DNA from 3 places in the Arthrobacter sp. SPT-J7 genome. Region 2 is predicted to be linked to each of the others. Evidence: riboswitches for the same ligand, from Rfam matches in the RefSeq annotation. Region 2 holds a riboswitch; each other region holds the start of a gene.
What was found. A riboswitch is a leader RNA that binds a small molecule or an ion and turns the genes downstream of it on or off. The one in region 2 is predicted to bind cyclic di-AMP.

Region 1: it holds a riboswitch for cyclic di-AMP, as region 2 does, so the genes downstream of both, AC5RWX_RS10405 (NlpC/P60 family protein) here and AC5RWX_RS22260 (M23 family metallopeptidase) in region 2, are expected to answer to the same signal.
Region 3: it holds a riboswitch for cyclic di-AMP, as region 2 does, so the genes downstream of both, AC5RWX_RS09940 (C40 family peptidase) here and AC5RWX_RS22260 (M23 family metallopeptidase) in region 2, are expected to answer to the same signal.

What each region holds. Positions count from the first base shown of each region.
Region 1 is NZ_JBNHFF010000005.1:170,473-180,306, forward strand. It holds gene AC5RWX_RS10390 (hypothetical protein) at 1-71, shown strand, start outside; gene AC5RWX_RS10395 (HNH endonuclease signature motif containing protein) at 150-1,988, opposite strand; gene AC5RWX_RS10400 (MDR family MFS transporter) at 2,382-3,905, opposite strand; gene AC5RWX_RS10405 (NlpC/P60 family protein) at 4,453-5,334, opposite strand; cyclic di-AMP (ydaO/yuaA leader) riboswitch at 5,339-5,523, opposite strand; gene AC5RWX_RS10410 (aldehyde dehydrogenase family protein) at 5,925-7,388, shown strand; gene glsA (glutaminase A) at 7,391-9,205, opposite strand; gene AC5RWX_RS10420 (MerR family transcriptional regulator) at 9,321-9,834, shown strand, end outside.
Region 2 is NZ_JBNHFF010000057.1:3,564-13,397, forward strand. It holds gene AC5RWX_RS22225 (DNA repair helicase XPB) at 1-522, opposite strand, end outside; gene AC5RWX_RS22230 (helicase-associated domain-containing protein) at 536-3,022, opposite strand; gene AC5RWX_RS22235 (hypothetical protein) at 3,033-3,266, opposite strand; gene AC5RWX_RS22240 (cold-shock protein) at 3,487-3,870, shown strand; partial or broken gene AC5RWX_RS22245 (DUF3027 domain-containing protein) at 3,958-4,435, shown strand; gene serC (phosphoserine transaminase) at 4,860-5,990, opposite strand; gene AC5RWX_RS22255 (iron-dependent transcriptional repressor DtxR) at 6,268-6,963, shown strand; cyclic di-AMP (ydaO/yuaA leader) riboswitch at 7,109-7,319, shown strand; gene AC5RWX_RS22260 (M23 family metallopeptidase) at 7,330-8,151, shown strand; cyclic di-AMP (ydaO/yuaA leader) riboswitch at 8,280-8,462, shown strand; gene AC5RWX_RS22265 (C40 family peptidase) at 8,533-9,216, shown strand; gene AC5RWX_RS22270 (NlpC/P60 family protein) at 9,382-9,834, shown strand, end outside.
Region 3 is NZ_JBNHFF010000005.1:71,162-80,995, reverse strand. It holds gene AC5RWX_RS09975 (ABC transporter ATP-binding protein) at 1-646, opposite strand, end outside; gene AC5RWX_RS09970 (FdhF/YdeP family oxidoreductase) at 1,008-3,317, opposite strand; gene fdhD (formate dehydrogenase accessory sulfurtransferase FdhD) at 3,369-4,253, opposite strand; gene AC5RWX_RS09960 (molybdopterin molybdotransferase MoeA) at 4,322-5,491, opposite strand; gene AC5RWX_RS09955 (DUF6457 domain-containing protein) at 5,488-5,766, opposite strand; gene mobA (molybdenum cofactor guanylyltransferase) at 5,818-6,579, opposite strand; gene AC5RWX_RS09945 (HNH endonuclease) at 6,576-7,076, opposite strand; gene AC5RWX_RS09940 (C40 family peptidase) at 7,367-8,167, opposite strand; cyclic di-AMP (ydaO/yuaA leader) riboswitch at 8,172-8,346, opposite strand; gene AC5RWX_RS09935 (NlpC/P60 family protein) at 8,607-9,329, opposite strand; cyclic di-AMP (ydaO/yuaA leader) riboswitch at 9,333-9,506, opposite strand; gene AC5RWX_RS09930 (M23 family metallopeptidase) at 9,624-9,834, opposite strand, start outside.

The DNA.
Region 1 (9,834 bases), on a different contig from region 2:
CCGGCGACCAGATTCCGGCCGAAACCGTCGCCTCCATGCAAAAGGCCTGCGACGACTACAGCGCTGGCTAAAGTTCCATCTGCCCGCACCTAGTCATCGTGCGGGTCGAAGGTTCCGACGGCACCTCATTGCCGGTTGGCCCAGCGCCCTTAGAACGGGGGAGTTTGCGGCTGCTCCGGCCACCCGCGAAATGGGCTGGAACGTCCGCCTGGGCCGTCACCTTCTGCGACGGAGTCCAAGCCGATATCAAGTTCTGCTTGCATCGCCCGCCTAAGTGAATCTGGATGGTCGACGGGTGTTCCTCGAACGCCCGCGTCAGGACCACCCAAGTCTCCCCGAGGTGGGTACGCGGGCTGCCCGGACTTGGTGCCAGGCAGGGCCGTCTCGGGTAGTCGTTCGGGCAGTTGGGCGTCCTTGAGCCAGACGTGGTTGCGTAGTGGTTTTTGTGCCGGATCAATGGCGGGCGGCGGGAAGAACCAGGGGACGCCGTTGATGACCTTGATCCGCCAGTCTCCTTCGTGGATGAGGTGGTGGTGGCTGCACAGCATTACGCCGTTGTCGGTGGATGTTGGGCCGCCCTTTTCAAACCACTGGATGTGGTGCACTTCCGTCCAGGGCGACGGGGCGCTGCAGCCGGGGAAGGCGCAGCCGCCGTCCCTGGCGATGATTGCCAGCCGCATGTACTTCGGAAACAGCCGCTGCGATTGGCCGACGTCGAGGATCACGCCCATGCCGGCGAGGACCACCGGGATGATGTCCGCATCGCAGGCTATCCGGCGGATGGTCTTCGCGCTCAGCGGTCCGGAGAAAGTGCTGGTTCCGGGGCGGCCGAGGTCGGAGGCCAGGTCTTTGTAGTCGATGGTGGCCAGCAGCTGGGGACGGCGTCCGCCGGCTGCCGGCAGCAGATCCGTGGTCAGCGCGACCTTGCAGGCACCGATAAGCCCGTCCAGTTGTTTTTGCTGCCGGGTGCGCCCGTCTGTAGGCACCGAATCGGCTGAAGCATCAGGACCCGTATCGTGTCCGTGATCCCGGTCCGCAGTGCCGCATGTGTCAGTGGGACCGGCATTGGGGGCGGATTCCTCGGCTGCAGGGGCCGTCTGGCTCTTGTCGATGACGTCGGCCGCAGTCTCGTTACTGAGGGCGTTGACCGCGTCGGCGGCGTCGTAACCTACCGTCCCGGCTGTGGCTGTCCCGTCCCGCAATCTAGGGTTGGTGGCCGTGTTGTAGATCGTGGCCAGGACCTCGTTTTGCTCATCGGTGGCGTTGATCTCGTAGCAGTGCAGTCCGTTGCGCCGGCCCCGGTAAAACAAGCCCTGCCGTGATTTCAGATCGGCCGGACCGGGATCGGCCCCGGCGGGGTTGAGTCCGCCCTCCCACTGCCTAATCAGGAGCCGCAGTGAATCGACGTCGTAATCGGAAGCATGCTTGACCAGTGCCTCTTCCATCTTGCGTAGCTGCTCCGGATCGGCGGTGCGGCGCAGGTCATCGATGGCCTTGCGGATCAAATCGGCGGCTTGGCCGGAAACCATCCCCTCATCCAACGCGCGGGCGAGCACCGGCAACCGCGGCGGGGGAACAGGCGTGCCCTCGGCCACCGGCTTGGCTTCGGTGGCCTCCGCTAGCTGGAACCGACGCGCCGCTTCCTGCCGGGCAATGCCCAGCTTCGCCCGGAGGTAGTCCTCGTTCGACTTGTACGCGCCGTGCTTGCGACGATTCGGTTCGTCGGGGTCGTGGGGCGTGTCCGTTTCTCCGACGGCAGCGATGTTCTGGGCCTTGATGATGCGGGCCAGGATGAGCTGGGTTTGGGATACGGTATTGGCCAGCTCTTCAACCTGTTCTGCCGTCCGGGCTACGGACTTTGTGCTGCGCGTCAGCCCGCCGTTCCGAAGCCGGCCGTTCAACCCAGTAATTTCGGCGCGCAGCCGGTCCAGCAGAGCGGACTCATCCTGGTCTGCTCCCGGAGCCTCATCCAGCGCCTCGATCGCCATAGATCCAGCCTATGCAGCGCGCGTACAGGCGAGCAGAACCAGGAACTCATAGGTGGATAAGGTGGCCGACATAGGTACTTGTGGAGGTGGAGTGCCCGCAGCAGGAACCTGTGGAGGGCGAGTGCCGGCGATGGGTGACCAAAACGGGTGCCTAGCAAGCGTGAAGAACCGTTTCGTGGCGCCACTCCCACAACAGTGTAGGTGAGCAACCACCTCATGAAGGTGCGGCGGGCGCAGCCCCAGCAGACTTAGTGCGCGGTGGCGCGCCCAACCAGACTTTGTGCGCGGTGCGCACCCAACCAGACTTTGTGCGCGGTGGCGCACCCAACCAGGTTGTGCGCGGTGGCGCAGCCCCAGCAGGCTTAGCGAACGCGGCGGCGCACCCAACCAGCCTCAGTGCGCGACCGGCGCACCTTTCCGGGCAACCTCGGCCGGTTCTTCGACCGGCTTCCGGATGAAGAACGCGGCAATCACGGCCACCACGGAGATGATCGCTCCCGCCAGGAAGGCAGCACGCACGCCCCCGGCCACCGCCTTCGTCGTTTCCGCGCCGCCGGCGGCAAGCGCAGCGGTCTGCATGGACATCACGGTAACGAACATGGCGGTGCCGGCCGCACCCGCCACCTGCTGCACGGTGCCGATGATCGCGCTTCCATGCGAGTACAGTGGCCGCCGGACTGAGCCCAAACCGGCTGTGAACAACGGCGTGAACAGCAGCGCCAGGCCCAGGCTGAGTACGAGGTGCGCGGCCAGCAGAGTCATCGGCGCGGTGTTCTCGGTGACCGTGGACAAATACCAGAGCACGGCGCTGACCAGTACTGTTCCCGGCACCAACAGCACCGTCGGTCCGAACTTGTCGTACAGTCGGCCGACGGGCGGGGCCAGCAGGCCCATCAGCAACCCGCCCGGCAGCAGCATCAGGCCGATCTTCAGCGGTTCCAGCCCCAAAACCTGCTGCATATATATAGGGAGCAAAATGATGGTGCCGAACAGCGCCGCCATGCTCACGGCCATCAGCCCCACGGACATGGAGAAGTTGACGACGCGGAAGGGCCGCAGGTCCAGCAGCGCCTTGTCCGAGCGCTGCAGCCGCACCTGGCGCAGCAGGAACACCAGCAGCGCCACTCCGCCGGCCGCAAACGCGACCCACATCGCGGCACCCGAAGTGGGCTCCGCCGTCGTTGTTCCTCCGGAACCCACCTGGCTGAGGCCGTAAATCAGCCCGCCGAAGCCAATGGCGGAGAGCACCACGGACGGCACGTCCAGCGGAACCTGCCTGGGCTCGCTGACGTTCTGGATCTTCCGGTTGCCGACCAGCAGCATGGTCAGCGCGATCGGCAGCACCAGCCAAAACATCCACCGCCAGGACAGCGCATGCAGGATGAGGCCGGAGATGGTTGGGCCGATCGCCGGTGCCACCGAAATGACAATCGAGACGTTGCCCATGGTTTTCCCGCGGTCCTCCGCTGGCACCAGGTTCATCAGCGTGGTCATCAGCAGCGGCATCATGATGGCCGTGCCCGACGCCTGCACCACCCGCGCCACCAGCAGTACCTCGAAGCCGGGAGCCAGGGCGGCCAGCAGTGTGCCCGACGAGAACAGCAGCATCGCCGCGGTGAAAACCTGCCGCGTGGTGAAACGCTGAAGTAGGAAGCCGGTGACCGGGATGACCACCGCCATGGTCAGCATGAACGCGGTGGTCAGCCATTGGGCCGCGCGGGCGCTGATGTGCAGGTCTTCCATCAGGTCGGTCAAGGCCACGGACATGATGGTCTCGTTCAGGATCACCACAAAAGCGGAAACCAGCAGGATGCCGATCACCTTGCGGTTGCGGCGTGATTCATCTGCCGTCAAGCCGCCGCCCTGGGCCTGCCCGGGCCGCGCCGAGGCACTATTCGTCGACGGTTCATTACTCACGGGAGAATCCTCGGGTGGGAGTGCGTGCTGTTGTGGTCGGCCGCCGAAGGGCCAAGAGCGCCGGCGAAAACGGCGGAATAGTAGTCTAACCCTCGGTCAGCAGGGCCTATTCCCGCTCCGCCTCATGCTCTGGCAAATCACGACGACGGTGCCCGGGCAGAGTCGCCCTGGAGTGGGGCGGGGGAGTGCGCTGCAGTTCCCGAAGCCAAGCCTCGGGGCAGAGTTGGTCCGCGCACCGCAAAGCGCGTAAAGAGGAGAAGCCCCGCCCCAAAGGGAGAAGCTTCGCCGGTTAAGGCAGCGGTTACCCGTCACGGAGGCAAGGTCTCGTTGTTAAAGAGGACCCGTTGTTAATAAGGAGAAGCTTCGCCGGAAAAAACACGGGGCCCAAAAAGAGGAGCCGGCCGGTTAAAGAGGAAAACCCGGCAGTTGACGAGGAGACGCCCCTATTTAAAGAGGAGAGGCCCCGTCGGCGCGTGGCCGACGGGGCTCCCTGTGGTCCTGGGCCAGCCGTTGGGGGGAATAGCCGGCCCAGGAAACTGTGGTGCTACTAGATGGTGTAGTAGCCGGTGACCGGCATGGCGCTCACGTCGTGAACCAGGGTGCCCTGGCTCGGGTTGAGCGCGCTGATCATCTTGCCGTCGCCGAGGTAGATGCCGATGTGGGCTCCACCGTTCTGCACGACCAGGTCGCCGGCCTTCGGGTTGCTGGTCGGCGTCAGGGCGCCGCCCTGCATTTGGCTGGTGCGGGGGAGATCGACGCCTACCTGGGCGTAAACCCACTGGGTGAAGCCGGAGCAATCCCAGCCGGAGGTGGAGGTGCCGCCCCAGACGTAAGGCGTGCCCAGACCCTGCATGGCGATGTCCACGATGCTCTGGTTGCTGGAAGCGAGCTCGATGTCGGTGCTGGCCAGCGAAACGGTGGCGGTGTCTGCCGGTGCAGCCTGGGTGGCTGCGGCAGCCACGCTGGCGCCTGCGCCGGAGCCCAGAGCAACCTGGCCGCCGGACTGGGTGCCCTGCGCGGAACCGGTCAGCGCGATCTGGTCGCCCGGGTAGATGATCGTGTAAGCGTTCAGCCCGTTGATGGCCAAGACATCCTGCACGTTCTTGCCGTACTGGGCGGCGATCGTGCCTACGGTGTCGCCGGAGACCACGGTGTGGGTGGCGGCGTCGGAAGCAGCTTCGGTGCTGGTGTTGGCCGGGGCGGCAACGGCGTCAGCAACATCGGCTGCACCGTAGGTCGGGACAGTGACATTGGCGGCAGCGTTGGCCGGCATGCCGACGCCCAGCATCAGGCCTCCGGCAGCCGTGACAACGGCGGCGCTGCGGCCGACGGTGCCGGCGTGGGATGAAACAGCGTTGGTCAGGCCGGCCACAGTGGTGTTGCGGACGGGGGTGGCGCGGTGGCGTGCACGGTTGTTTTTGAGCAGCAAGAAGTAACCTCTCCCAATGCTTACGAGGTGAGCTGTCGGATTCGGATGGGAGTCACCCGGTCGTGCGGTAGTGCGGCATGCACTCCACGCGACTTAACCCCAAGGGCCCCTAAGGGGCCCGGAAAGTGGGTCCCCCGCCTCTGCCAGATGTCTAACGAACAAACCCGGAAAGGTTGGCAGAGCTCAGCAATACCTTCCGAGGACGGCGGCTTGATCGCCGACGTGATCATTACGTTACATAACAGTTCGATAACTGTCCAAGCCCTGAAATTTACCTGTGGATAACCTGAAAGCCGGACAAGCGCAACGTCCCTCGGCCCGTTTATCGCCCACCCTACAAAGGCTGCTTGCTACAACTTTGGGAACAGACCTCCGTCGCTCACTCCGTTTTTAAGCCCATTTTCGGGCCTTCCGAGTGAAGATCATCACCAAATGAGCCCGCTCAATGGGTTTCCACAGCGCGCAAAACAACCCATTGTCGGAGCCCGACGGCGGGAGTAGGCTCCGGATTAACCGGGCCGCGTAACGGCCGGCGCTTCGGCTTGCGGCCGGCGGCGTGGCCCAGCCACTTCGGAGAGGAATGAAGCGCCATGCCCATCACCCGTGATCTGATCATCAACGGCGAGCACGTGCCTGCGGTTTCCGGCAAAACCACCGAGGACATCAGTCCCTACACAGGAGACTCTTACGCCACCGTCGCCGCCGCTGGTCCGGAGGATGTGACGCGGGCCGTCAACGCGGCGTCGTCGGCCTTCGACTCCTGGGCCGCCACGCCTCCGACCCAACGAGCGAAAATCTTCCTGAAAGCTGCCGATCTGTTGGAGGAGCGGCTGCAGCAGGGCATCGAGCTGATGGCCGGCGAAGTCGGTGGAGTAGCGGTCTGGGCCGGCTTCAACATCCAGCTGGCCGCCAACATCCTGCGCTCCGCCGCGGCAGCCACCACTGCTCCGCGGGGCGATGTGCTCGCCACCGATCTGCCGGGCAAGCTCTCGCTCTCGGTCCGCCAGCCCTATGGTGTGGTGGCGGCGCTGTCGCCGTGGAACGCTCCGTTCATCCTGGGCATCCGTGCCATAGCCATCCCGCTGGCCGTGGGCAATACGGTGGTGCTCAAACCCAGCGAGGACGCGCCGCTGGCCTGCGGACTGTTCCTCGCGGATGCCATGCTGGATGCCGGCCTACCGCCGGGGGTGCTCAACGTGATCACGAACGACCGCGCGGACGCCAACGACGTCGTCAGTACCTTGATCTCCGACCCGCGCGTCCGGAACGTAAATTTCACCGGTTCCACCAAAGTCGGACGGATCATCGGCACGCTGGCGGCACAGAACCTGAAGCCGGCGGTGCTCGAGCTCGGCGGCAAGAACTCGCTGGTGGTGCTGAAAGACGCAGACATCGACTACGCCGTCCAAGCCGCGGCCTTCGGCGCGTTCATGAACGCCGGACAGATCTGCATGTCCATCGACCGGGTGATCGTGGACCGCAGCATCTCGGATGAATTCTCTAGCCGTTTTGCGGAAAAGGTGGCCAAGCTTCCCACCGGCGACCCGATGAACCAGGCCACGGTCATTGGACCGCAGGTCAACCAAAGCTCGGCGGACCGGCAGTACGCACTGATCGACGACGCCGTTTCCAAGGGTGCGCAGGTGCTGGCCGGCGGGGAGAAGGCCGGCCAAGCCGTGGTGCCGGCGACGGTACTGTCCGGCATCACCGAGGAGATGCGGATCTACGACGAGGAGATCTTTGGTTCAGCCACCACGGTGATGGAGGTGGACGGCCCGGAGCAGGCGGTACAGCTGGCCAACGACACGAATTACGGGCTGACCTCTGGCGTGATCACCGAGAACCTGGCCGAGGGCTTTGAGGTGGCGCAGCGGCTCAAGACCGGCATCAGCCACGTCAACGACCAACCGGTGCAGGACGAGCCGATGGCCCCGTTCGGCGGCATCCAGGAGTCGGGCTACGGCAAATTCGGCGGCCAGGCCGGCATCAATTCGTTTACCGAGGAGCGCTGGATCACCATTCAGCAAAGCGGACACGCCCAGTACCCGTTCTAGTTTCAATCGCGGATCCGCACGGCGGTCTCGCGCATGTAGCGGTCTACATGGGCGTACGCGTCGCGGGTTAATGCTTTCCACAGCTCGACGGCGAGGCGCGGGTTTTCGCTCTCCAGCCGGCTGATCGCTTCGGCCGGGAGTAGCTTGACCCGTACCTTTCCGGCGGCGCGCACGGTCGTTTCCTGCCGGTCCGCGCTGCCCAGCGCCATTTCGCCGAACGTCATGCCGGCGCTCAAGGTGGTGAGCTTGACCCGGCTGTTCTCCGGGCCGGGCGACGTGGTGACGACGCTGCCGGACAGGATGAAGTAGACGCCGCCGAAGCGTTGGCGGATGCGGCGGATGACGTCGCCGTCGTCGTAGCTGTGCTCTTCCATCAGGTCGGCCAGCGCAGCGGCATCCTCGGCGGCGAGCGGGCTGAGCGCGGGCGAGTCGGTCACGTCCACGGTGGCTGGCTGGCAGAGCTCGTCACCGTAACTGGCGATCAACTGGTTTTCGGCGAATTCGACGGCGGCGGTGCGGGTGGCGAACGACGGCACCGCCCGCCCGTCTTCTTCGAACCGCTGCGCCAGGGCGCCTTCGCCGTCGATCAGCACCAAGCCGCGTCCGGCCTGGGCCAGCGACGTGCGGAGCTGCTCGAGCATGTCCAGGGCGACCGGGGCGATTTCATCCACCCGGCGCATGTCCAGGATGATCAGTTCCACCGACTCGTCCAGGTCGCTGACCTCGCGCACCATGGATTCCGTGCCGGCGAACAGCAGATCGCCGTTCAGCTCGATCACCCGGGCGCGGTGTGCGTTGTCCCGCAGCACATCTGCGGCCTCTTCGGTGCGGCGGATGCCGGACGGGGCGTCGGCGATGTCATAGCTGGCGCGGATGGCATTGCGGCCGGTGCGAGCCGCCCGGACGAAGTGCAGCCCCATGTCGTGCGAGATCCGCCGGCTGGCCTCCACCCCGCGGACGCTGCTGCCGTGATCGTTCAGCGGCGGTGAGTAGACGGCCAGACCCAGCTGGCCCGGCAACACCGCGAGCAGCCCGCCGCCGACCCCTGATTTGGCCGGCATCCCCACGTCGGAGAGCCACGCCCCGGCGTCGTCGTACATGCCGCAGGTGGCCATCACGGAGAGGACCCGTTCCTCCACCTCCAGATCCAGCACCTGTTTGCCGGTCAGCGGATTGGTGCCGCCGTTGGCCAGGGTGGCGGCCATGACGGACAGGTCCCGGCAGGTAACCAGCACCGAGCACTGCCGGAAGTAGTCCTCCGCCACCGGGTCCGGCTCCTGTTCGATGATCTCGAAGGAGCGCAGTAGATGTGCCAGTGCCCGGTTGCGGTAACCGTGCCGCGCCTCCGACTGGTAAATGCGCTCGCTGACCGACAGCTCCCGGCCGGCGAAGGCCGAGTAGTGTTCCAGGATGCGGCGGAAGCCGGTCTTGCCGCCGCTGCCCTTGATCAGCGACGTGGCGGTCAAGGCTCCGGCGTTGATCATGGCGTTGGCCGGGCGGCCGGTGCCGGGGGCCAGCGAAATTTCGTTGAACGCGTTGCCCGACGGCTCCACGTCCACCTTCCGGTCCACGGCCTCCAGGCCCAGATCGGACAGTGCCAGCCCGTAGGTGAAGGGCTTGGAAATGGACTGGATGGTGAACTCTTCGCCGGAGTCGCCGACCTCATAGACATAACCGTCCACCGTGGCCAGGCAAATGGCGAACTTGTCGGGGTCCACCCCCGCCATCGCGGGAATACCGCCGTAGGGCTTGCCGTCCTTGAGCCCGGCGAGCTCGGCGTGCAATGTGCGCAGGTAGCTCTGGATAGGGGAGTCCATGCTTGCCAGCCTATGCGGTCGGGCGGCGGGGCTAGGTTCGGTAGCCTGCGGAGCCTGCCCTTGAAGCGGAACCAACGATGACCCTGCGGGAAGTCAACGCGGCTAGATTAGCTGCATGAGTGATACTTTGCCGACGTCGGCGGTCGACAATCCGCTGTTTGACTTGCTGGCGGCCGGCGATCGGGCCGGGACGCTCGCTTACGTGGCAGCGATGGACGACGGCGAGAAGCGGCGGCAGAAGTCACTGGTCCGGAAGCTCCGGCTGGTGGTGTCGGCTGAGCCGTCCGGCGCACGCTCTGCCGACGGGTGGTGGCAGGGCGAGTTGCAGCCTGACCACTGGGCGGCGGCGGACATCGCGCACATGGCGTGTATCGGCGCTGAGCGTTCGGCCGACCTGTCCTACACCGATCGCACGGTGGCCCGCGATGCGCCGCCGGCGCTGTTTCCCGGCCAGCTGGAGCTGTTCGTCGAATCCTGGTCCGCCCGGTACGAACGGAACCCGAAGGGCTGGGACCGCAACCGCGGTATTGAAGCGATGTTTGACTGGGTCCGCGACGGGCTGGTCCCGGCACCGGTCCAGCGCGGGGCAATGCTGCTCCTGCTGAGCGAGACGCAGGTGCAGCGCATCA
Region 2 (9,834 bases):
CGCGATCAGGTGCGGGGTGCCGTCCACGTAGCCGGCCAGGTCCTCTGCCGGCCATCCGATCTTGAGCAGGAGCTGCTTGAGCTGTCCGCGCTGGGATGCGTGCACCACCACAGTTTCACCATCAATACGTGGGCCCAGCAGCGGCTGGATCTTTTTGGACCGGATCACTTCCTCCAGGACCGGGTAATCGTCGGTCCGCATAACCAGTCCGTGCTGCGGATCCTTTTCCAAGCGCAGCCGGCCGTACCTGGACATGGTTTCTTCGACATCGATCAGCAGCGAATGCGGCACGGGGAACCGGGAGTACTTCAGGAGGGTGTCGAGGACCTTCTCGGCGTCCAGTCCTGCCGCACGGGCATTCCACAAGCCCAACGGAGTAAGCCTGTAACTGTGGACGTGCTCGGGGGCGCGTTCCAGCTCTGCGAACGGCGCGATGGCGTGCCGGGCTTCGGTTGCGAGCTCATGGTCAACCTCGAGCAGGATGGTCTTATCGCTTTGGACTATCAGGGGTCCGTCGTTCACGCGGGGGAGTCCTTCACTGGCGCAGTTCCTCTGCGGCCTCAATGTCAATGATGCGATGGATGGACAGCACCCGTTCGGTGTCCTTCGCGGGGTCGAAGACCCGCACCCGTCCGCCGCTTACTGATAGGGGAACAACAATTTCCAGGTTGGCATTCCCCAGGCCGTCCACCACATTCATGCTGATGCGCTGCTTGAGCCGGATAGCCCGCTGCAGCGCCTCTAAGCCAAGCTGCGTCGCTGCCTCGCCAGTGTGGTCTGCATCCGCGCCGTGAGAAGTGCCGACGGCGGCAGGACGGTGGCGCAGCACATCAAGTTGTGCTTGTACTTCCTCCGCCGGCGGGGCTGTCCTTGGGGCAGTGTAGATGGGGCGGGACGGGGTGTGGGGCGCGGGAACGCGCCGGAGCTTGAGCACCGGCTGCTCCGAATCGTCAAAGGACGGGGAAAGGCCCAGGCTCCGAAGAACCTGCGCTGTTTCCCGCGGTGGCGCCGACGATATGAGGACCGTGGGCGCAATCCGGACCAGGCCCAGCCCCTCCGTCTTCGGCCCGGCCAGCAGCTCCAGAAGTGCAGCTTCATCCTCGCTCTGGACGAAACTGGCCGCTGCGCCCACCCGCAGCCGACCGTGCCGGGCCGCAGTATCCTCCACGAGGTACTGCAGCGGCTGAGGTACCGCAGTGGCCGAGTGTTCCCTCAGGAATTCCAACACGGTGGAGGCATCATGGCCAGCGTCCAGGGCGCGCCGGATGGAGCCGGGCGAGAACCGGTAGATGGTGGCCGGACCCTGGCCTTCGGCGTCAGCCATAAGCAGCAGTTTCTCGGTCAGCGCCGGGGCGAGGTATCCGGGGGCAACGGCGGTGAGGTCCGCCTGGAGCAGTACATGGTTCAATTCCGCGGGCAGGTGCTCGCCCAGGATGGAGAGGGCGGCCTCGGGATCGTCGTCCGCGATGGCGCTTCCCAGTTGGCTCAACGCCCCGGAGCCCAGCAGCCCGAGTATTTCGGCTTCTGCCAGGACTCCGCGGATCAATGAGCTGAAGCGGCGGGCCATCCGCGGCTGGGCCCACTCTGCGCGTTGGAGTACCGCTGGCGCGTCCAGGACGGGTGCAGTGCCGTCAGGGGCTGCTGCTTCCCGGGTGAGTTCGTTCAGGATCTCCAGGATCCGTTTGCGTACGACGGGGGCGTCGGGCCGTTGCGCTTCGGCTGACAATGCGATGATGGTGCTCCCGGAAGCGGCACGGTGAGCTGCGGCTCCTGGAGCCCCGTTAATCGGTTGCCCCACCAGGGACGGTACGCGCTCGCTGGCCAGCCAGGCGTTGACGAGCCAAAGCCACTGTTCCTGCCTGGGCAGGATGAGCCATTCCAGCTCCGGCGGCTGGACCCAAGATGATGAGTCCACATCCAGGCGGATCAGCCCGGCGAGCCCGCAGAGCTCCAGGAGAAGCCCGGCACGGGGCTGGTCGATCCGGAGCATCTCGGCCAGCCGCCGCATCTCGCGGACACCTACGCCGCCGCTGCGCAGTGTGGCCATGGGCTGTTCCCGCACCGCATGAAGTACTTCGCCCACGAGCCGCAGCGTCTCGCTGATGGCCCCCAGGGCAGCATTCCGCCGCAAGGCCGCACTGGTCCGGCCAAGCTCGGGAACCGGCGGCGACAGCCTGAAATCATCGATGATGGCACCGCCCCGCAGCGAGAGCCCCACGCTGTGCGGCAGCTCCACGTGGGCGGCGTCCAGCGGCACCAGCAGGCCGCGTGCCAGTAGCCAGTCGATGGGCCCGACGTCGGATCCTTCGGCGGTGATGGACGCCTTGCGTTGCGCCTGGGGAACGGCACCCATGGCCCAGTTCCTGAACCGGGCGAGCAGGGCCGCCGTCCGTTCCGGAGCAGTGGACAAGATGTCCCGGAGGTTCTCCGGCGAGGACGTCCAGCGTTGCAGGGCAAGCGCTGCCTCCATGGGCGTTGTGGCTCCATGGATGGCTGCACCGCTGCGGTGAAGCTCGGAAACGAGCTGGACCGCCCGCTGCGCAAAGGCCGGCTGGAGGCGCACCAGTTCGGTATAGCTGCGGCCGAGCCCAGCAGGATAAATCCCCACCACATCCTTGAGGCTGCCGACGGGGAGGTAATAGCGCTGCCTGTTGCCGCTGGCGGGTGATCCGTGCGGGGGTTCTGCGCGGTGCACCAGGGCGAGTTCCTGCAGGGACGCCAGGATCCGTTCCACAGCGGCAACCGTGGAACCCGAGATCAGTTTGCGCAGTCCTGCGGCGGAGGCGCTGTGCTCCGTATCCGTGTTGGTGCACAGATGGAGGGTTTCCAGGACCTGCATCTGTGGCCGGTTGAGGCGTTCCAGCGCACGCTGGACGCTGACGCGCCCGCTGGCCCGGGCAGCGAGGGCGGCGAAGTCCGGTACCGGGGGGGAAACGAGATCCGGACGCGCGTCGAACAGCGCCCGCAACGAGTCATCGCTGCGGGCCTCCAGGTCCTTACTGAGCGCGCGAATAAGGGACATCAGTCCAACGTTACCGCCCGCCCGGTTTTCCTGCCCGGCGGCGCCCGGCAACGCTGTCAAGAACAAGGAACAGCATCAGGAGGAACGCCAGCGGCAGGCCGTAGAGGGCGGTGTAGGTGACCCAGGCAGGAGCAACCGAACCGGCGAAGGCGAATGCCACAACGGCAGCCACCGCCACCAGCGAAAGCACTGCAATAACTGCGCCGAGGATCGTCAGGGGACGCCGGTAACGCGAGGGTGTCATGAACGTAACGCTAACAGCCCGGTCTGGCACTCCCGGCATGGCTGCAGGGTCGCACTTGCGGGGAGCCATCGAAAGCAGGATTACGGCACCGGGCAGGATAACCTTGAGGGATACAGACCAACACGGTCTCCCAGCCGTCACACCTTGGACCCGCACAACAATGTGGATGCGGTGACGGCCGGCCGTGTCTCAAGACGTCAGAACGAAGAAGGTTGATTACGTGCCTACCGGCAAGGTCAAGTGGTATGACAAGGAAAAGGGCTTCGGATTCCTCGCGGGCGAAGATGGCCAGGAAGTCTTCCTGCCCAAATCGTCGCTGCCTGAGGGCGTAACAGAGTTGAAAGCAGGCACCCGCGTCGAGTTTGGTGTGGCTGACGGCCGCAAGGGGGCCCAGGCCCTGGGCCTGCGTGTGCTGGACAAGACGCCGTCCATCGCCAAGGCCAAGCGACCCAGCGCGAAGGACCTTGCGCCGCTGGTCCAGGACCTCGTTACTGTTTTGGACAACCTGTCCGGAACCCTTTCCAAAGGCAAGTACCCGGAAGGCAATAAGGGCAAGGCCATCGCCGCGGCCCTGCGTAAGGTTGCCGACGAGCTGGACGTTTAGGCCTTTATGAACCGGGAAGCTGATCAGCAGGACCTGGAGTCACTCGATCCGGAGTCAATGCCCCTGGAGCCACGGGGTTTGGAGTCAATGGACATTGAATCGATGGACCCGGTGCCGGGGGACACGGCGCAGCTGCAGGCCGGTGCTGCAGCGGGCGGGGCCGCCGGTGGCACCGCTGTCCCAGCCGGCCAGGTGCCTGGGGTGGCGAAACCAGCCAAGCGACGCGCCGGTGTGCCCGTATGGCGTACCGGTAAGCCGGACGCTTTTCTTGCTGCTGCCGTGGACACGGCTCGAGCAGCCATCGAAGGCATCACCGCGGCGGCGGATGTTGGGCAGCACCTCGCGGCCAAGAGCGAAGGCGACCGCCTGGTCACCCACCTCTTTGCGTGCAGGCTGCCCGGCTATGCCGGCTGGCAGTGGTTCGCGGTGCTGACCCGGAATTCGCGGTCCAAGGTGGTCACGGTTAACGAGCTCGGCCTCTTGCCGTCCGAGGAGTCCATCCTCGCCCCTGAATGGGTTCCGTGGGCCGAACGGGTCCGGCCCGAGGATGAACAGGAACAGGAATCGGGGCGCGGTGAGGACCGGTCGCACGAGGCGGAAGCCGCTACGCCCGCCGCCGGTGCAGAGCCGACTGATGGACGTGCTGACCACGCTGATGTGCTGGAAACAGACGCCGCCGGGCCTGCCGCCACCCAACCTGCCGCCACTCAGCCTGTCGATGGGGATGCTGGAGCCCTGGACGATGTAGTCCCGGATGACCAGGCCCATGACGACCAACCACAGGTGGACCAGGCCGAAGTTGAGGAAGCTGACGTGGCGGAGCAGCCCTCAGGCCAGCACTCCGGGACAGATTAAGGCACGGAAACAACCGCGCCCAAACAAGGAAACTGAGCTAAGAAACGCAACGGCGCCGACCGGGCAGGACCCGGGCGGCGCCGTCGTGCGTTAAGGCCGGAGGTTACGTCAGCCGGTTACGTGGGCAGTTTCGATCACTTGCGCAGTTCGCCCGCCACATAGTCGATGCTCGCAAGAAGCGCGGAAACATCGGCCGGTTCAATGGCCACGAAGGTTGCAATGCGCAGCTGGTTGCGGCCGAGCTTGCGGTACGGCTCGGTGTCCACGATCCCGTTGGCGCGAAGGACTTTGGCGACCACTGCGGCATCCACGGACTCATCGAAGTCAATGGTTGCGATGACGTTTGAACGCTCATCCGGCTTCGTCACGAACGGGGTTGCGAACTCCGAAGCCTCTGCCCAGCTGTAGATACGTCCGGCAGAGTCTGCCGTGCGCGAAGAAGCGAAGTCCAGTCCGCCGTTGGAGTTCAGCCACTGCACTTGGGCGTCCAGCGTTACCAGCGTGGAGAGTGAGGGCGTGTTGTAGGTCTGGTTCAACCGCGAATTGTCGACGGCCGTCTGCAGGTCCAGGAAATCCGGAATCCAGCGGTCACCCGCCTTGATCCGCGCCGCGCGTTCCAGGGCGGCGGGGGAGAACAGCCCAAGCCAGAGGCCTCCGTCCGACGCAAAATTCTTCTGCGGAGCAAAGTAGTAGACGTCACTTTCCGCGACGTCCACGTCCAGCCCGCCCGCGGCAGAGGTAGCATCCACCAGTACCAGGGCACCCTCATCTGCGCCGGCAACACGCTGTACCGGGGCTGAAACGCCCGTGCTGGTCTCGTTCTGGGGCCAGGCGTAAACGTCCACGCCGGCTTCGGCCGTGGCTGAAGGGCGTGTGCCCGGCTCGGACTTGATGATGGACGAGGAGCCCAGGAAGGGCGCTTTGTTGGTGGCTGCCGCAAATTTGGACCCGAACTCGCCGAAGGAAAGGTGCTGGGCCTTGTTTTCAACCAGGCCGAAGCTCGCCACATCCCAGAAAGCCGTCGAACCGCCAACGCCCAGGACCACTTCGTAGCCGTCGGGGGCACGGAAGAACTGGCTGAGACCTTCGCGGACGGAACCCACGAGGTTCTTGACCGGGGCCTGCCGGTGGGACGTGCCGAGGATGTTCTTCGAAGCCGCGGACAGCGCATCGATCTGCTCCTGCCTGACCTTGGAAGGCCCGGCGCCGAACCGTCCATCCTGGGGCAGGAGGTCGGCGGGAATAGTGATGCTGGTTTCGCTCACGGGTGCTCCAATTTCGGCGTGGACATGGCTTTGGTCCGGTCGGATGTTGGTGGCCGGCAGCCGGGGACGACTGCAACCAGGGCCTCCCTCATTCTGCCTGAACCGCTCTATCGGCGGGAACCGGAACCGTCATAGTCCAGCCAATGAGACGGCCCGCCCGCACCCACTGAACTAATCGGACAAAGTCAAAATAGGCTAAGCTTTTCCACGGACTACGTCGCGGTGAAGGCGATACGGTGGGACAACGCTAGGTACTGTGCTCGAGGAGCTGAGCTGGATGACGGATCTGATCGATACTACGGAGATGTACCTTCGGACCATTCTGGAGCTCGAGGAAGAGAACATCGTTGCCCTTCGTGCGCGTATCGCCGAGCGGCTGCGGCACTCGGGGCCTACCGTCTCCCAGACCATCGGGCGCATGGAGCGGGACGGGCTGGTTGTGGTCTCAGGCGACCGCCACCTTGAGCTCACCGAGACGGGCCGGAAGCGTGCCACCGAAGTAATGCGCAAGCATCGCCTGGCCGAACGCCTTCTCGCTGATGTGATCGGACTGGACTGGGCCTATGTCCACGATGAAGCCTGCCGCTGGGAGCACGTGATGAGCGAGCGGGTGGAACGGCGCATCTACGAGTTGCTGAACCACCCCACGGAGTCCCCCTACGGAAATCCGATTCCGGGCCTTGCTGCCCTCGGCGGCGTGCCGTCCCTGGGTTTCGCGGACGGAGCCATCAGCCTTCTGGAGGCAATGAAGTCGTACGGTCCTGCCTCGGTGGTGACCGTCAGCCGGCTTGCCGAGCCCATCCAGGTAGAGCCTGAACTGCTCTCCCAGCTCGATGAGGGGGGCATCCGGCCGGGTGCCGCCGTGTCGCTGGAACGGGTGGGCGACTACATTTCGGTTCGGGTTCCCGGCATCGAAGGGGCGCTTGAGCTGCCCCCGGAGGTAGCCGCCCACGTCTTCGTGGCGATCAGCTAGAAGGCGGCGAAGGGCCCGATACCCCATGGGAAGGCAGTTACGCAAAGATAACGGAATTGTTACTTTGCGGCTTAAGCATCTATAGTTGAACCAAGCGTTGATATTAAAGCGTTACCTGATCTGGAGCCGAGCTCTGCCAGCGGATCAGGAGCACGAGTCGTAACTGGCAGAGGCGGGGGAACCACAAGCGGCAGCAGGGGACTGCCTTGGGGTGAAGTCCGTCAGCAGCAAGCCACTTCCAGTGAAGGATCCCTCCGGGATATCTCTGTGCCGAAGCTTGCTTACGGCGGACCGGGTCTTTGCACTCTCTGACCCGAATCCGACAGCTAACTTCGCAGGCTTTCCAGAGAGGAACCCTTCTTGACCATGCAGAATTCCAGGGGACGCCGCCGCGCGGCGGTCCCTGCTTCGACACCGCGTGTCGTCGAAGCCATCACCTCGGAACGCCCCCGCGATCCGCACCGTGATGCGCGCCGCCGTCGGGGTCCCTTCCGTCAGATCACTGAGTTCGCTGCTGCCAGCGGCATCGGCCAAAAGGCCGGTATCGCCCTCGCTGCCACCGGCCTGGTACTCACCGTGACCGTGCCGGCCACCAGTCCCGTGATGGCAACGGATGCCTCCGGATCCACTCCTGCGGCCGCGTCTGCTGTTGCCCCCCAGCCGCAGGTTTCCGCGGAAGCTGGCGCCCAGATCGACTTCAGCCGCTCTGCTGTAGTTACCCAGGCGGACCCGGATGGCAAGCTGAAACAACTTCTCAGTGCCCAGTCTGCCGGCGCCATCACCCGCGCCGCTTCCGCGGGAAGCCTTGGTGCCCCGCTCGCTGCCCTGACCACTGCGTCGCCCTTCGGCTACCGGGTCAGCCCCATCACCGGAGGCTCCGGCGATTTCCACCGGGGACAGGACTATGTGGCCCAGTGCGGCACCTCTGTGCTGGCCGCAGCCACCGGAACTGTCACGTTCGTTGGATGGCACCAGTACGGGGGCGGCAATCGTGTGGTGGTGGATCACGGCAATGGCCTGGAGACCACCTACAACCACCTGTCATCCTTCAGCGTAAGGGAGGGGCAGACGGTGTCCCGCGGGGACGTTGTGGCCCTCAGTGGGACCACAGGAGCCTCCACCGGCTGCCACCTCCACTTTGAGGTCCAGGTCAATGGCGAGGTTGTTGACCCGACCGGCTGGCTTTAGTCAAGTGACTGTGAGCTATCACTTGAACTTGACCAGCCGTGACCTGAATGTGACATTCACCCAAAACTGCTGTACCGTCTAACTCGCGCCAACTTTTCCGAAGTTGACGCTCTTGTGCGGATTGCCTAACTCTGCCACCGCTCAAGGTCCGTTCGCATTTCATCGTCTGGCAGGGGCGGGGGAACCAATTTTGGCCTTCAGCTTTTTGGAGGCCTTGGGGTTAAGTCGCAAAAGCTTCCCAGGAAGCTACGCGGCCGGGTGACTCCCATCCGAATCCGACAGCTCACCTCGTAGGCATTGGGAGAGGCTACCTTCGTGTCTTCACGCCATAATTCTGCGCGCCACCGTGCGCAACCGGTTCGTACCAACCCCCTGGACTCCATGTCCAAGGCTGTTAGTGCCAATGCCGGGACAGTAGGTCGCCAGGCTGCAGTCATCGCAGCTGCGTCCGGCCTCATCCTGACCATGGGCCTGCCGGCCAATGCAGCGGACACCACCGCTGGTGTTTCCGCCTCCACTGAGTCCGGATCCGCACAGAGCACCCTCGCGGTCACAGCGGCACCCACGGCTACCGTTTCCTTTGAGCGCCCCGTGGTCAAAACCACGCCGGCACCCAAGGTCGAAACGGTGCGTGCGCAATCCACTGCCTCCGGCAACCGGACCGCTACCACCGCTACCACCGCAGCTGCTCCGGAATCCGCCCCGCAGAAGCTCACTGAAACCGTTGCCTCCGCTTCCACTTCCGGAATCGCGGGCATTGCCTACACCGGCATCGGCCGTCCGTACGTTTGGGGCGGCACCACTCCCAACGGCTGGGATTGCTCAGGCTTTACCCAGTGGGTCTACGCCCAGGCCGGCATCAGCATCCCCCGCGTTAACGCGTGGACTGCAATGAAGCCCACCTCCACGCCGCAGCCGGGTGACCTGGTCATGCAGAACGGCGGCGCGCACGTCGGCATCTACGTCGGCAACGGCATGATGATCAGCGCCCTGAACCCGTCCCAGGGAACGCTGCTGCACTCGGTAGCTGCTACCGGCTCTTCCGCGTTTTTCACTATGAACTAGTTCTTCGACCCCAGGGTCCAAGGGCTTTCATTGCCCAAACACGCTCTTCGCTAAATCACCACACATCCCCGTTCGGGGCGTGCCGGCGTACCCCCAAGATGCCGGCGCGTCCAAACACCTTTGGCTGCCTACAAGCGGTTTGAAGGAAAACGAAAGAGAGAACTGATGACTACTCGTGCAACCGCACGGCACCGCGCCGAGGTCACCAAAACCAACTCGCTCGCCATCAGTGCCAAAGCTGTTGGCGAGAACGCCGGCGGCGTAGGGCGACAGGCGGCTGTTATAGCAGCCGCTTCCGGCCTGGTCCTTACCAGCGGCCTCGCTGCCAACGCTGCTGACGCCAACGTCCAGCGTGACTCTGCCCCGGCCTCCAACCTGGAAGTTGAATCAACGGTTGAGGCTCCGATCTCCGCCGCTTCCACCATTGCCATCTCCTTCGAGAAGCCCGCTGTGACCACCACCCCGGCTCCCGTTGTTGAAGCTCCGGAGCCTGAGGTTGAAGTCCAGGAAGCCGCTCCGGCTCCTGCGCCGGCCGCAAAGACCGCCGCGGTCGCAAAGGTAACCGCCACGGCTCCGGCTGCGGCAGCCCCCGCAGCTCCTGCCTCGGCAAGCGGCAAG
Region 3 (9,834 bases), on a different contig from region 2:
AGTTGTGGTTCGCGGTCTCGCGCCGCAGGTCCGCCAGCCGGCTGCCCATCCGGCGGGCCGGCAGCAGGAACACCGGCAGCATCAACAGCGCCAGCAAGGTGACCTGCCAGGAGGTGTTTAGCATGACGATCAGCGTCAGGACCAGCGCCACGAAGTTGCTGACCACTCCGGAGAGCGTGCCGGCGAAGGCGCGCTGCGCACCGATCACGTCGTTGTTCAGCCGACTGACTAGCGCCCCGGTGCGGGTACGCATGAAGAAGGCGATCGGCATTTTTTGCACGTGGTCGAACACGGCGGTGCGCAGATCCAGGATGATGTCCTCGCCCAGACCAGAGGAGATCCACCGGGTCACCATGCTGAGTCCGGCGTCGGCAATGGCCACCAAAGCGATCACCACGGCCAGCCAGAGCACCAGCTCGACGTCGCTCTTGGCAACAATAGCGTCCACGACCCGGCCGGCCAGGACCGGGGTGGCAACAGCCAGCGCGGCAGTCACGACCGAGAGCAGCACAAAGATCGTGATCTTGCCCTTGTACGGCGCGGCGAATGCAAAGGTGCGGCGTACGGTCTCGCGGGAGAAAGACTTTTGGTCCTTCGAGTGCGAAAGCCGGTAGAGCGAACTCCAGGCTGCACCTTCCATGGACATGATGGCTCCTTACGGCTGATGGTCCTACTGCAACCCTAGAACCATCCGGAGCCTCGTGCTGTTCCCACCGGTGGTGCCACGGCCAGAATCTGTCCTCGGAGCGGGGTTGGACGCGCGGGATCCGTCCGTGTTCCGCGGGCCCTGCTACAAATCACCGCTGGCCCAGCTCAGGGTTTGGCACCCAGATGACCTGTTATAACCCGGGATTTCGACGGCAAGGGGTAACTTCGCTGTGAGATCAGGGGCAGCAACCCACGAGTTGGACGCGAACCCCTGACTTGGACGCGTCGCGCTGGTGGCTGCGCCACCCGGGCCGGGCACCAACAGCCCGGCCCGTCGCGGCCGGGCCCCCGGCGCAGCGTCAGCTGAGCTGCTTCTCCTCGTGCGGGATGAAGCGAACCGTCATCGCCTTGAAGCCTGGGGTGTTGGACTCGCGGGCCACCAGGTCGCGGTGCACCAGCGCGTTGGCCTCCGGGAAGTAGGCAGCGGCACAGCCGCGCGCCGTCGGGTAGGCCACCAGCCGGAACTCATCCGCACGCCGCTCGGTTCCCTTGAACGTGCTAATCACGTCCACCAGATCGCGGTCGGCGAAGCCCAGTTCAGCCAAGTCGTCCGGATGCACCATCACCACCCGCCGCCCGTTGGAGATGCCCCGGTAGCGGTCGTCCAGTCCGTAGAACGTGGTGTTGTACTGGTCGTGGCTACGCAGGGTCTGCAGGATCAGGTGGCCTTCGGGCGCTTCCAGGTACTCCAGCGGGCTGACCGTGAACCGGCCCTTGCCGATGTCCGTGGCGAAGGACCGGGTGTCGCGCGGCGGATTCGGCAGCACAAAGCCGCTCTTGTTCCGGATCCGGGTGTTGAAGTCCTCGAAGCCGGGCAGCACGCGGGAAATGTGGTCGCGGATCACATCGTAGTCCTCGGCCATCGCCCGCCAGTCCACCGGGTGGTCGTCGCCGAAGGTGGCCTGGGCCATCCGGGCGATAATCACCGGCTCGGCCAGCAGGTGCTCGCTGACCGGCTCCAGCCGGCCCTGGGTGGAGCGGATGACGGACATGGAGTCTTCCACCGAGAGGAACTGCGCGCCCTTGGGGTGCTTGTCATCCCGGTCGGTGCGGCCCAACGTGGGCAGGATCAACGAGGTCTTGCCGTGCACCACGTGGGACCGGTTGGGCTTGGTGGACACATGCACGGTCAGGCCGGCTTTCTTCATCCCGGCTTCCAGCGCCTCGGTCTCCGAGTTCGCCAGCGCGAAGTTGCCGCCCATCGACACGAAGACGTCCACCTTGCCCTCGGCAAAAGCGTCGATCGCCTCGGTGGAATCAACGCCGTGCTCGCGGGGAGACGTGATGCCGAATTCCTTGTCCAGCGCCGCCAGCAGCCATTCCTTCGGCTTTTCCCAGATGCCCATGGTGCGGTCGCCTTGGACGTTGGAGTGGCCGCGGACCGGGCAGGCGCCGGCGCCGGGCTTGCCGAAGTTGCCCTGCAGCAGCAGCAGGTTCACGATTTCGCGCAGGGTATCCACCGAATGCGGCTGCTGGGTCAACCCCAGCGCCCAGCAGATGATGGTGGCCTTGGACTTGGCCAGCAGCCCGGCTACCTTCGCGATGTCCAGCCGGGAGAGCCCGGTGGCCTTCTCGGTCTCGGCCCAGTCAATGTGGCGGCGGGCCGCGGCGTAGTCCTCGAACCCGTCGGTGTTCGCCTCGATGAAGGCCTTGTCCACCACGGTGCCAGGAGCCCGGTCTTCCTCTTCCAACAGCAGGTGTCCCAGTGCCTGGAACAGGGCCAGGTCCCCGCCCACCTTGATCTGCAGGAACTCGTCGGCCAGTTCGGTGCCGCCGCGCAGCAGCCCATCCACCGACTGCGGGTCCTTGAACGCCATCAGCCCGGTTTCCGGCAGCGGGTTGACGGCCACGATGGTGCCGCCGTTGTCCTTGCACTCCTTCAGCGCGGACAGCATGCGCGGGTGGTTCGTGCCCGGGTTCTGGCCCACCACGAAGATCAGTTCGGAGTGGTGGATGTCCTCCAGCGACACGGTGCCCTTGCCGATGCCGATGGTGGGATTCAAGGCGCTGCCGGAGGACTCGTGGCACATGTTGGAGCAGTCCGGCAGGTTGTTGGTACCCAGCGAACGCGCGAACAGCTGGTACATGAACGCGGTTTCGTTCGCGGTGCGCCCCGAGGTGTAGAAGACGCAGCGGTCCGGCGTCGTCGCTCGGATGCGCTCCCCGATCAGGCTGAACGCGTCCGACCAGGAGATCGGCGAATAATGCGTCTCGCCCTCGCGAATGATGACCGGCTCGGTGATCCGGCCCTGCTGGCCCAGCCAGTATTCGGTCTTGGTGGCCAGCTCTTCAATGGAATGCCGCGCCCAGAACTCCGGCGTCACGGTGCGTTTGGTGTTCTCCTCGGCCACGGCCTTGGCGCCGTTTTCGCAGAACTCGGCCGGTTTGCGCGGTCCGGTGATGGATTCCGGCCAGGCACAGCCCGGGCAGTCGAAGCCGCCGCGCTGGTTGATCCGCAGCAGCGAGCGTGCGGTGCGCGCGACGCCGGCTTGCTCGATGCCGCGCTCCAGCGCAATCTTTACGGCCGGAATACCGGCGGCAGCCTTCTTCGGTTCCTTGACCTTCAGGGTGCTTTCATCAATGTCATTCACAGGTGCCGGGCGAGTCATGCCCCTAATGTATCCCGGCTCACAAGGATTTCTCGACAGCCGCAGCCGGTCTCACACCAAATGGCCGACGGCGGCGCCAATCCGTGCCGGGTGCGCGTACACATTGACGCTGCGGCCGCGGCTGAATCCTGCCAGCGTCAGGCCAACTTTTTCCGCCAGTTCGACGGCGAGCGACGACGGCGCGCTGACAGCCGACAGGACGGGAATTCCCGCCAGGTAGGCCTTTTGGACCAATTCGAAAGAGGCCCGCCCGGAGACCTGCAGGACCGTGTTCCGCAGCGGAAGCCTGCCCTCGCGCAGGGCCCAGCCCACCACCTTGTCCACCGCGTTGTGGCGTCCCACGTCTTCGCGCAGGCAGAGCAGTTCGCCGTCGAAGCTGTACAGGCCGGCGGCATGGACGCCGCCGGTCCGCTCGAAGACCTGCTGCTGCTCACGCAGCCGGTCCGGCAGTTGCAGCAGGAGGTCCAGCGCCACTGTACCGCCGCCGTCGGCGCCATCGGTGCCGGGGGCGGCACCGCCGTCGTTATCAGGCAGCGCGAAGCGGGACCGCTTGGTGACCGCATCAATTGACGCGGTGCCGCAGATGCCGCAAGCGCTGCTGGTGACCACTTGCCGGTCCAGCCGCGGATCCGGCAGGGCCACGCCGGGCGCCAGCTGCGCCTCCACCACGTTGAAGGTCTGCCGGCCGTCCTCGTCCTCGCCGGCACAGAAGCGCAGGGAGAGCAGCTGGTCGGGCGACCAGACGATGCCCTCGGAGACCAGGAAGCCGGCCACCAGGTCGAAGTCGTCGCCCGGCGTGCGCATGGTGATCGAGAACGCGCGCCCGGCCAACCGGATTTCCAGCGGCTCTTCCACCGCCAGCACGTCCTCGCGGCGGCGCGGCGGCGCGTCAAGACTGAGTTTGAGCACCTTGCGGCGCTGCGTCAAGCGGCCCATGTACTTCTCCTCTACTGGCTGCTACAAGCGTAGTCCACGAGGCTACGGACCGGGCCCGCGACGGCGGATCACCAGGGCAGGTCAAGGGCCGGCAACTGCTGGCCGGGGTCGGCGCCGGCGGCCGGCACCACCATGACGCCGTCGGCGGCTGCCAGTCCACGCATCATGGCCGAACCTATATGGTCGGCGGGGACTGCACCGCCGTCGGGAGCGGTTCCGTAGGGCACCAGCCGGTCCTGGTCGTGCAGCGGAGGCAGGGTTGTTCCGGCGCGCACGGTGCGCAGCGGCGCCGGCCGGCGGCCGGTCATCCCCGCCAGCAGCGGGTCCGCCAGGGTCAGCAGCGCCATCATGGCCGCCAGTGGGTTCCCGGGCAGGCCGACCAGCGGGCGCCCGTCCGGCAGCCGGGCCAGCAGCGCCGGGTGCCCCGGGCGCATCCGAATGGAGGGGACCAGGATCGTGGCGCCGGCTGCGTCCAGCACCCGGCGCAAATGGTCGGCGGCGGATGTTCCGGTCCCGCCGGTGGTGACCACCACGTCGCCGCCACAGCCCGCGATGGCCTCCGCGGTGGCATCGAAGTCGTCGGGCAGCCGCCGGCTGCCGGCGACCTGGCCGCCGAGCCGCGCAATGATGGCCGGCAGGGTGGGGCCGAACGTATCGCGCACCCGGCCCGGCACGGGGATCCCGGAGGTGACCACTTCGTCCCCGGTGAGCAGCAGCTCGACCTGCGGCACCGCGGCAACCGGAAGCGCATCGTGGCCGCAGACCGCGGCGACGGCCAGATGCGCGGGGGTCAGCACGGTACCGGCGGCCACCACGACGGCTCCCGCTGCGGTCTCTTCACCAGCCGGACGGATGTGGCGCCCGGCGGCGAATTCCCGCTCGGCGGTCCCCGGGCACAGCTCCAGCTCCTGCTCGGCCGCCGTTCCGCATTCGCTGCGCAGCACGCTGTCCGTGCCGTCTGGAATCAGGCCTCCGGTGACCACCGGCGTGGCCTGCCCCGGTCGCAGCGGAGTGCCGGCCGGCACCAGTTGCCACGGCCCGGGGCCGGCAATGGCCCAGCCGTCCATGGCGGACGAGGCGTAGTGCGGGACCGGCAGCAGCGCCGTCAGGTCGGCGGCCAGTGTGCGGCCGGCGCATGCTGCCAGCTCCACGTCGGAGGCCGGCCGGCGCGCTGCAGCCTGGCCGGCCGCGTACGCGGCGGCCCGGGCATCTTCCCAGCGCAGGCCGGAGCCGCTCACTCCTGCACTGCGCCGTGGCGGCGCGCAACTGCGTCGGCCACGCGCGAGGCCGCGCGGATGGCCACCTCCGGTGTGGCCTGTCCGGTGGCGGCCGCGAAGCCGGCGGCGTAGCCCACCACGAAGGTGGTCAGCGGCGCAGCGGGACGGACCACGCTGTGGGCGGCCACTCCTGCCAGCCCCAGCACGGCGTCGATATCCACCGGCATGTCCTCGAGTTCCAGCGCCTGGAGCAGTTCGCTGACATACGGGGAGAGCTGTTCGGCCGCTCCGGACACAATGGCCTCCGATCCGCCCGGTGCGCGGGCTAGGACAACGTTTGTTTCAGGCTACGGTGCGGGCCGGGCAATGCCAAAGCGGCCCGCGTCCTGCCAGGTGTCCACGTCGGAGGTGTGCCTCGCGGCCCGCTCCAACGGGAGCTCGACCGCCTGCAGCTTGTCCAGCAGCCTTCGCACCGGTTGGCCTTCCAGCCCGGCCGCTCCCCCGGCCTTTTGCACCGCTGCCACCAAGGCTGCACTGTCCGCACAGCAAGCCAACTGCTGCCGTTTGCCGTCGGTGTCCACCGGGATCCAGAGCTTCGCCTGCGGCGCGCGGGCGGCACCGCCCAGCAGCAGTTCCGGCAGCCCGGCCAGCCACGGCATATCGCAGGCAAAGAGCAGGGTGAACGGCGCCCGGCCCGGGACGCCGTCGTCGTCCGGTGCCACAGCCGGTGCGCCGTCGTCGTCGTCCGGCGCAGGAGCCGGTGCGCCGCCGTCGTCGCCCGGTGCAGGAGCCGGTGAACGGCCATCTGTCTCGGCCGCCAGAGCCTGCACCCCGGCCGCGATGCCCGCTGCCGGACCGGAGAACGGCGGGTCCTCCCGGGTCAGCAGAAGCCGGGGCGGTCCGGAAGCCACCGACCGGCGGAAAGCGTCCACTTCCTCCAGCAGGTCCTCCGGGCCCACGACGGCGATCCGCCGGGCGCCGTGGACAGCCTCCAGCGTGCGGCGCAACAGCGTGGACCCGTCCAGTTGCAGCAGGGCCTTGGGGCTTCCGCCCAGCCGCGAGGATCGGCCGCCAGCCAGCACGACGGCGTCGAATTCGGGAGCAGTCACGCGGCGGTATGCCTGTCGAGGAACTGGCTCCAGGCGGGGGCCGGCCGGTCCAGATCGCGGATCCGCCAGCGCGCACCGCTAGGCGGGCGGGGCGTGAACCGCAGGCTCCAGCCCATCTGGGCCAGTGTGCGGTCGCCCTTGGCGTTATTGCAGCGCAGGCAGCAGGCCACTAGATTCTCCCAACTGTCCGCACCTCCGCGCGAGCGCGGCCTCACATGGTCCACCGTGGTGGCCGTCTTGCCGCAGTAGGCGCACAGGTGGTTGTCCCGGCGCAGCACTCCGCGGCGGGTCACGGCGGTGTCCTGATTGTACGGAATCTTAATGTACCGGTTAAGCAGGATCACCGAAGGGCGGCCCAGAATGTCGTTCGGCCCGACGACGGGATCACCGTCTTCCGCGATCACGCTGGCCTTGCCGGTGAGCACAAGCAGCAGCGCCCGGCGGAAGGTGACGACCGCCAGCGGTTCGTATCCAGCATTCAGAACGAGTGTGCGCATGCACATTCCTCTAGGTGTGGCCAACCCGACCGGTGCTTCAGCTCCGGTCGGGGACTGGATTTTCTGCACTAACAGTCAAAGAGTATGACGGTCGATACGTTCTGCGCTAACTTTTTTCGCTGTTGGTGGGCAGTTTCGACCGGAGCAGCCAGATGTTCGCCGGCTGTTCTCCGGTCCTCGGCGGATCAGGCGGGCGGCCGCCGTTAGGCCAAAAACGGCACCGGCCCCGGTCCACGCTGGGCATGTACCGGGGCCGGTGGACGGTCTAGCAGACCGGAAAAGACCGAAGCCTAGTTGACGCGGATGGCGACGTAGCCGGATCCCACATCGGCGCTGGCCAACGCGGTGGTGTAACCGGTCCAGCCGCCGTGGACGGCCTGGCCGTTGCCCACGTAGATGGCGATGTGCGCAACCCCGGCGCCGCCGTCGGAGTAGTAGAGCAGGTCGCCCGGCTGCGGGGTGGAAACCTGCGTGCCGTAGCTGAGGAACTGCGCCGGGGCGAGGTCGCCCACCGACTTACCGGCGGCGCGGAGGGCCTTCTCCACCATGGCGGTGCAGTCCTGCGAAATACCGATCTGGCCGTAAGCGGAGGAGACCAGGGTGGAAGCCACGCCACTGGCGGAGGCGGTGGCGGGTGCGGGTGCGGCGGCCTTGGCAGCTGCGGGCTTGGCGGCTGCGGGCTGCGCTGCGGCCGCCGGGGCGGCTTCCTGGACCGCAGTCTGTGCTGCGTCTGCCGCTTGCTCGACAACCGGCTCCACTTCCTGGGCCACGGCTTCGACCACTGGCTCCGGCTTAGGGGCCGGAGTCGACGTGATGTCGGGGCGCGAGAAGGTCAGTTCGACAGCACTGGAAGCCTGGACCGTGTCCACCTGCACGCGGCTGGGAACGGACACGGTGGACGCAGTGCGTTCGATGGTGGCTGACTGCGCGGGGATGCCGGCGGTCAGGGCCAATCCGGAGGCGGCAGCAATAACGGCTGCGGAGCGCCCCATGGATCCGGCATTGGATGAGACGGCTTTGGAAATCGTCTCCAGCGGGTTAGTGCGGACGGAAACGGCGCGGTGGCGCCCGGTGACGGTGTTATTGAACACGTTAAAGGCCTCTCCCAATGCCTGCGAGGTGAGCTGTCGGATTCGGATGGGAGTGCACCCGGCCGTAGTCCTCCCCGGCAAAAGCCTGAGAGCCCTACGACTTAACCCCAAGGGTTCCTGTACGGAACCCGAATTTGGTTCCCCCGCCTCTGCCCGCGAAGTTTTTGCGAACGAACCCTGGATGGTGGCAGAGCTCGGCAATCCACCCAGAGGTACCAGCCGCTGGCAGCTGGAACGAGTAACAGCGTATACGATGCAGCGAGCATTGTCACGTTCTGATCACGGAACGGTGATCTTTAGGTTACGGAGGTTGCCCCATACGCACCGAAAAGGGGATTCAGGCGCCCGTCGCACCGCCGCAAGCGGGGTTTAAGGACCGACGGCGCGCCCCGAAAGGCACGCCGCGATACACCCCCTAGAGAGGGCCTCAGGAAGGCCCTTAGCCCGCCGGGCGGATGAACACCGGTCCGGAGCCGATGTAGGCGCTGCCCAGCACGGTGCTGTAACCGGCCCAGCCGCCGTGGACGGCCTGGCCGTTGCCAACGTAGATGGCCACGTGGGCCACGCCGGCGCCGCCGTTGGCGTAGTAGATGATGTCGCCCGGCTGCGGGGTGGAGACCTGCGTGCCGTAGGCGAAGAACTGTGCCGGGGCGAGGTCGCCGACCGAGAAGCCGGCCGCGCGCAGCGCGTTCTCAACCAGTGCGGTGCAGTCCTGACCCACACCGATCTGGCCGTACGCGGCAGCGACGATGGCGCCGGCCACGCCGCTGGCGGCAGCTTCGCCGCTCTTTTTGCTGGACTTGCCCTTGTTCGATGCGGCATCGTCGCCGGTCGTCGGGTTGATCTCGTTCGAGACGGGCTGGACCACGGTCTGCGGTGCCGGGGTGGACGTAATCCGAGCACGTTCGAAGGTCAGTTTCACAGCCGGCGAAGCCTGCACGGCTTCCACCTGGATGCGGGCCGGGGCGTCGACGCTGCGGTCGGCGCTGACGGCCTGAGCCGGAATGGCACCGGTTAGAACGATGCCGGTAGCAGCGGCGATAACGGCACCTTGGCGTCCAACAGTTCCGGCGTTTGCGGAAACAGCCTTGGAAATCGTCTCAAGCGGGCTGGTGCGGACAGGGGTCGCACGGTGGCGGCCCGCAGTAATGCTCTTGGACACGGTTGTACCTCTCCCAAATGCCTGCGAGGTGAGCTGTCGGGTTCGGATGGGAGTTCATCCGGCCGGTCGGCTTCCGGGCTGGTGGCCCGGGCCTGATCGGCTTTACCCCAAGGACGTCCTGCGACGTCCGGGAAGTGGTTCCCCCGCCTCTGCCATGCGATTCGGTGCGAACGAACTTCGGGCGACGGCAGAGTTCGGCATTCCGCCCGAAGGTGCCTGGCAGTTGCTGCCAGGCACAGGTGAAACCTTATAACAGTTTGGCGACTGAGTCACATTCCGGTTACGGCGTGTCAATCAGAGCCAGCCGGTGGGGTCCACCAGCTTGCCGTTGACCATGACTTCGAAATGCAGATGGCAGCCGGTTGAGGCTCCAGTGGTGCCGCTTTCGCCCAGAACCTCGCCCCGCGCCACGGTGGCGCCCACCGTCGTGTCGATGGTGCTCAGGTGGTTGTATGTGGTCTCCAGGCCATTGCCGTGGTCCACCACAATCCGGTTTCCGCCACCG